2 regions of the Variovorax sp. PAMC26660 genome follow, and region 2 is predicted to be linked to the other one. Evidence: predicted binding sites of a transcription regulator. Region 2 holds the regulator's gene; the other holds the start of a gene.
The links. The regulator HrcA, encoded in region 2, represses chaperone genes, less so after heat shock. The targets are predictions, from matches to a motif close to TTAGCACTCNNNNNNNNNGAGTGCTAA.
Positions count from the first base shown of each region.

Region 1 (3,409 bases), 2.5 Mb from region 2:
GCCTTCGTCCGAAGGCGCCGATGGACACAAGACGCGCCATGCGCGCTTCCAGGTGCTGTACATGGCGTTGCGCGACCAATTCCGTTGAACGAACGGGGCGCGCAATAAAAAAGGGCCGCTTGCGCGGCCCTTTTTTGTTTTGGTGAGCAGTGCTCAGCCGGGCATTACATGCCCATGCCGCCCATGCCGCCCATGCCACCCATGTCAGGCATGCCGCCGCCGGCGCCCGATTCGTCCTTCGGTGCGTCAGCGATCATGGCTTCGGTCGTCAGCAGCAGCGAGGACACCGATGCTGCGTTTTGCAGCGCGGTGCGGGTGACCTTCGTCGGGTCCAGGATGCCCAGTTCGAGCATGTCGCCGTACGTGTCGTTCGCAGCGTTGAAGCCGTAGTTGCCCTTGCCGGCCAACACAGCGTTCACCACCACCGAGGCTTCGCCGCCGGCGTTGTTCACGATTTCGCGCAGGGGCGCTTCGATGGCCTTGAGCACCAGCTTGATGCCGGCTTCTTGATCAGCGTTGTCGCCCTTGACCGAGTCGCCCACAGCTTGCTTGGCACGCAGCAGAGCCACGCCGCCGCCAGCCACAACGCCTTCTTCCACTGCAGCGCGGGTGGCGTGCAGGGCGTCTTCGACGCGGGCCTTCTTTTCCTTCATTTCGACTTCGGTGGCAGCGCCAACCTTGATCACTGCAACGCCGCCGGCCAGCTTGGCCACGCGCTCTTGCAGCTTTTCACGGTCGTAGTCGCTGGTCGCTTCTTCGATCTGAACGCGCACTTGCTTCACGCGGGCTTCGATGTCACCAGCAGCGCCGGCGCCGTCGATGATGATCGTGTTTTCCTTGCCCACTTCGATGCGCTTGGCTTGACCCAGGTCGGCCAGCGTCACCTTTTCGAGCGTCAGGCCCACTTCTTCAGCGATGACCTTGCCGCCCGTCAGGATGGCGATGTCTTCCAGCATGGCCTTGCGGCGGTCGCCGAAGCCAGGTGCCTTGACAGCCACAACCTTCAGGATGCCGCGGATCGTGTTCACGACCAGCGTAGCCAGGGCTTCGCCTTCGACTTCTTCGGCAATGATCAGCAGCGGACGGCCAGCCTTGGCGACTTGCTCCAGCACCGGCAGCAGATCACGGATGTTGCTGATCTTCTTGTCGAACAGCAGCACGAAGGGGTTGTCCAACAGCGCCGATTGCTTCTCGGGGTTGTTGATGAAGTAGGGCGACAGGTAGCCGCGGTCGAACTGCATGCCTTCGACGACGTCGAGTTCGCTGTCCAGCGACTTGCCGTCTTCGACAGTGATCACGCCTTCCTTGCCGACCTTGTCCATCGCGTCAGCGATGAGCTTGCCGATGGTTTCGTCGCTGTTGGCCGAGATCGAGCCGACTTGCGCGATTTCCTTCGAGGTGGTGGTGGGCTTGGAAGCCTTCTTCAGCTCGGCGACCAGGGCCGTCACGGCCTTGTCGATGCCGCGCTTCAGGTCCATCGGGTTCATGCCGGCAGCCACCAGCTTGAAACCTTCGCGAACGATGGCTTGTGCCAGCACGGTCGCGGTGGTGGTGCCGTCACCGGCGTTGTCCGAAGTCTTGGAAGCCACTTCCTTCACGAGCTGGGCGCCCATGTTCTGGAGCTTGTCCTTGAGTTCGATTTCCTTGGCGACCGACACACCGTCCTTGGTCACGGTGGGGGCGCCGAACGAGCGTTCGAGCACCACGTTGCGGCCCTTGGGGCCCAGGGTCACTTTGACTGCGTTGGCCAGGATGTTGACACCCTCGACCATGCGTGCGCGGGCTTCTCCGCCGAAGACTACGTCTTTTGCTGCCATGATGAATTAACTCCGAATGGATTGGATTGAATGGATCGAAAGGGAGAAGACTTACTTCTCGACGACTGCGAACAGGTCGTCTTCCTTCATCACGAGCAGTTCGTCGCCATCGACCTTGACGGTCTGGCCGCTGTACTTGCCGAACAGGACGCGGTCGCCGACCTTGACGGTCAGTGCGGTCAGTTCGCCCTTGTCGGTGCGCTTGCCCGGGCCCACGGCCAGGACTTCACCCTGATCGGGCTTTTCGGCGGCTGCGTCGGGGATGACGATGCCGGAGGCGGTCTTGGTTTCGCTGTCAACACGCTTGACGATCACGCGATCGGCCAAAGGACGAAGTTTCATTGCATCTCCTGGATATGGATAAGAAACGGGTTTGTGGTCGGGCGCCGAACTGGAAGACCGGCGGCCCATCGACTGGGAGCGAGGGCTGTTAGCACTCATCATCAGCGAGTGCTAATGATAAGGGCAATCGGCGGCCTTTCAAGGGCGGGGGGCGTTGCCCGAGGGGCAGGTGTCGGTTCTCAGCTAACTCTGAACTTTTCTCATCTAACTCGGAATTGCACGCCCGTGCTTTTTTATGTAATTACAAGCGACCCTGATTTTTGCGAGTGCGCCACCGGGCTTTTGCTGGCTACGGGTAGATCTACCCGGATAAAATTCGGGTGCTCGCCCCTGCAGATTAAGTGCGTCGCCAGGGGGCACAGAAGAGGGGTAACAAGTTCAGTCGGCGAGATTTAGAACAGCAACCTCGGCGGAAAACCTCCTTCGCACCGAGCTCAACTCATCGGTCATTGCATCCCTCAGAGGTCGCATGACGAACATCCGGTTTGCAGCGGTTGCTGTCCCTCATCTTCACCGATCGACCGGCGGCTATGATCCAAAAGGAGACCTCGGGGCTGTGTCGCGGCCGCAATCGCTGTGTTGCGCAACCTACACAGGGGCCGAGACTCACCGCGCGTGCTTAACGGGACAGTTTGCTCGGTCGCGTGATGTTTCCCTGCATGACCACGGTGGCGACCGTAACGGCCGCAGGAGGTGCAGACATCAGGACCCCAAGACCTTCGGCAGCCGGCCATGGAGCGGAGTCCTTCGCGCTGCAATCGAGGACACACAGGATGGCCACTCGCTTGCCCTTTGCCACTGCATAGATGGCGGTTTGTTCAACGTAGGCCCGGCAATCCATAATCTTGAGCTTGCAGGGCCTGCACGATGACGAGTCTTCCGGTGCGACCAAGGTTCGGTGCGAATTCAATGGTCAATCGCGCACCGTCATCGCGGCGCGGTCAGACGCGGCCGGAAGCGCGCTCCAGCGTGATCAGGCCGAGCCTGGAAACCCCTTGCAGATCGGCGCACCGATGCCCGGCGCGTCGTGACAGTCGCCGTTTCGGAAGGCCGACGCGTAGAGCCCGGTGCGACGTTGCTGTCCTTCAAGGCCATGAAGATGGAAACGCACATGACGGCTGATCGCGCCAGGATTGTCGAGCGGCTGCTTGTGAAGCCCGGCGACCGGATGCAAGCGAAAGACTTGCTGATCGTGTTCAGGGCAGATTGACGAAAAGCTTCAGAACCGAACGCGCGCACAACTCGGTGTC
Region 1 is NZ_CP060295.1:3,819,823-3,823,231, forward strand. Features, by position in the region: gene xylB (xylulokinase) at 1-88, shown strand, start outside; gene groL (chaperonin GroEL) at 165-1,817, opposite strand; gene groES (co-chaperone GroES) at 1,869-2,159, opposite strand; gene H7F35_RS18090 (hypothetical protein) at 3,005-3,190, shown strand; gene H7F35_RS18095 (biotin/lipoyl-containing protein) at 3,187-3,369, shown strand; gene H7F35_RS18100 (hypothetical protein) at 3,366-3,409, shown strand, end outside.
Region 1: the regulator HrcA is predicted to act here: its motif matches at 2,248-2,274, upstream of groES (co-chaperone GroES).

Region 2 (3,409 bases):
CTGTGGCCGGGCTGCCGTTGATCCAGCCGCGGCTGCGGCCCTGCAGGTCGACGGTGCGGCGCAGCAGCAGCGCGTCGCCGGCTTCGAAGCCGCCTTCGTCAAGCCAGGTGGCAAGGGCCGGGTCTGCGTCGAATTCGGCGCTCACGTCGAGCCGTTCGGCGCCTTCGCGCACCGCGCCTGCGTCGGCGCGGTTGCCCAGCGCCAGTTGCAGCGCATCGATCAGGATGGATTTGCCGGCGCCGGTTTCTCCGGTCAATACCGTGAAGCCGGCGGACAGGTCGAGTTCAAGTGATCGCACGATCACGAAGTCGCGCAGTGCGATGCGTCGCAGCGCCATGTCAGGAGCCCCCTTCGTTCCAATGAAGTTTCTTGCGCAGCGTGTCGAAATAGCTCCAGCCCCGGGGGTGCAGGAAGCGCACCCGGAAGTCGGAGCGGCGCACCACCACGCGATCGCCGATCGCGAGGGAGGCCAGTGACTGCATGTCGAAATTGGCGCTGGCGTCGCGCCCGCCCACCAGCTCGATCACGATCTCGTCGGCATCGGGCAGCAGCACGGGGCGGTTCGACAGCGTGTGTGGCGCGATCGGCACCAGCACCCAGCCGGGCACCGCCGGATGAAGCAAAGGACCGCCGGCAGACAGCGCATAAGCGGTCGAGCCCGTGGGCGTGGCGATGATCAGGCCATCGGCGCGCTGGTTGGCCACGAAATGGCGGCCCACCGACACGCGCAACTCGACCATGCCGGAGGTGGCGCCGCGATTGACCACCACGTCGTTCATGGCGAGCGTGTCGAACACCGACACGCCGTCGCGCATGACCTGGGCGTGCATCAGGCTGCGGTGGTCTTCCTCGTACTCGCCGGCCAGCATCGGGATGAGCGTGGCCTGGTAGTTGTCGAGCGGAATGTCTGTGATGAAGCCGAGCCGGCCGCGGTTGATGCCGATCAGCGGAATGCCGTAGCTGGCGAGTTGCCGGCCGATGCCCAGCATGGTGCCGTCGCCGCCGACCACCAGGCCGAGGTCGCAGCGCTGGCCGATCTCTTCGACCGACAGGGCTTCGTAGCGCGGATGGGCCGGTGCGCCGTCATCGGCTTCTTCCTCGCAGGTCGAGCGCTCGACAAACACCTTGCAACCCTGCGATTCCAGGAAGGTGCCGATGCTCTCCATCACGCCGTCGCGTGCATCCGCTTGCGCGCGGGCGCCGGATGCCTGGTATTTGCCGATCAGGGCGACGTGACGAAAGCGAGAAGTCATTCACAAATTACAACACTAAAATCTTGCAATGCTGGACGACCGTGCCAAGTTGCTGCTCAAGACGCTCGTCGAGCGCTACATCGCCGACGGGCAACCCGTCGGGTCACGCACGCTATCGCGTTCCTCGGGGCTGGACCTGTCGCCCGCGACCATCCGCAACGTCATGTCGGACCTGGAGGCATTGGGGCTGATTGCCAGTCCGCACACCTCGGCGGGCCGCGTACCAACCCATCGCGGCTACCGCCTCTTCGTCGACACCATGTTGACGGCCCAGCGCGAGCAGATGAGCACGCCGAGCCTCGCACCCGACCAGCCGCAGAAGGTGATTGCCAACGCGGCCCATCTGCTGTCGAACTTGTCGCAGTTCGTGGGTGTGGTGATGGCGCCTCGGCGCGCGTCGGTGTTCAAGCAGATCGAGTTCCTGCGGCTGTCCGAAAACCGGCTGCTGGTGATCATCGTGTCGCCCGATGGTGACGTGCAGAACCGGGTGATCTTCCCGGAGGCCGACTATTCGCAGTCGCAACTGGTCGAGGCCTCGAACTACATCAACGCGCACTACGCGGGCCTGACGATCGAGCAGGTTCGCGACCGTTTGCAGTCCGAGGTCGAGAAGCTGCGCGGCGAGATCGCAGCACTGATGCAGGCGGCGGTGCAGGTCAGCTCCGAGGTATTGACCGAGGCACAGGAAGACGAGGTCGTGATCTCCGGCGAGCGCAACCTGCTCGCGGTGAGCGATTTCTCCAGCGACATGGGGCAACTGCGCCGCGCCTTCGAGCTCTTCGAACAGAAGGCGCAGCTCATGCGGCTGCTCGATGTGTCGAGCAAGGCCGAAGGCGTGCGCATCTTCATCGGCGGCGAGAGCCAGGTGGTCCCGTTCGAGGAACTCTCCATCGTCAGTGCCAACTACGAGGTCGATGGGCAGGTGGTCGGCACACTGGGCGTGATCGGGCCGACGCGCATGCCTTACGAACGCATGATCCAGATCGTCGACATCACATCGCGGCTGATCGGCAATGCGTTGAGCCACCGCAAGTGAGCGGGTGGGTGGCGCGGCACGAATAGAATCGTGCCCGCGTGGGCCGTTAGCTCAGTTGGTTAGAGCAGTGGACTCATAATCCATTGGTCGATGGTTCAAGCCCATCACGGCCTACCACCACGCTTTCCCCCTGAAAGTACCTCGAAAGAGCAGCCATCACGCGGCTTTCTTCGTGGATCATCTTTGGACGCCGCAGCCGATGCTGGCCTGCACTTCGTCCATCACAAGCCGCCGCTCATGCGCGCTGCCCCGTCCTGCTGGCCAGAACCGACGGCCCCTTCACCAGTCCGACCGCCAGCGCGGACAGGATCAGCGCAATCGACGTCCACTCGGAACCACTTGGCTGCTGTCCAAAGATAAGGATGGAGCCAGCGATGCCGAACACCGGAATCAGAAGGGAAAGCGGTGCCACGCGCGAAACCGGGTATTCGCGCAGCAGCAGGTTCCATCCCCAATAGCAGAAGTGGGTGGCGCCATAGACCTGGAACAGCAGCGAAAACACCGCCACACCGTCGACATGCTCGAGCAGTGTGAGGTAGGGCGCCGATCCGTGGAACAGCCAGGTCAGCAGGAACAGAGGTATCGGCGGGAACAGGCTGGCCCAGACCACGAAGGCGAAGATCTCGCGCACTCTGGACACCTTGACGACGATGTTGCCGATGCTCCAGGCCACGGCGCTGACCATGACCAGGGAAAAGCCGAGCATGGTAGCCCCATCTGAACGGCCCGACAGAATGCCCACCAATCCAAGTGCTGCCAGCACGAGGCCGACAACCTGCGGCAGGCTCAGTCCTTCCTTGAACAGCAGCACCCCCCAGCCCAGAGTGAAGAAGGCGCTGAACTGGATCAGCAAGGCTGCGCTGCCCGGCGGCACACCCCACGCGATGCCCAGGTTGATCAAGGCCCACATCGCCACTCCGAAGATCAGCCCGTAGGCCGCCAGCCATCCGAAGGCGACCTGCGGGCGCCTGACGATGAACACCAAGGGCAAGGCGGCCAGCGTAAAGCGGATGGCGGTGAGCAGCAGTGGGTCGACTCTGGCCAAGCCAAGTTTGGTGATTGGAAAGTTGAATCCCCAGACGGCCGTCACGAGAATGGCCAGGAGCAGGTGTTTCTTTTG
Region 2 is NZ_CP060295.1:1,305,660-1,309,068, reverse strand. Features, by position in the region: gene recN (DNA repair protein RecN) at 1-337, opposite strand, end outside; gene H7F35_RS06250 (NAD kinase) at 339-1,253, opposite strand; gene hrcA (heat-inducible transcriptional repressor HrcA) at 1,282-2,289, shown strand; tRNA gene H7F35_RS06240 (tRNA-Ile) at 2,330-2,406, shown strand; gene H7F35_RS06235 (EamA family transporter) at 2,525-3,409, opposite strand, start outside.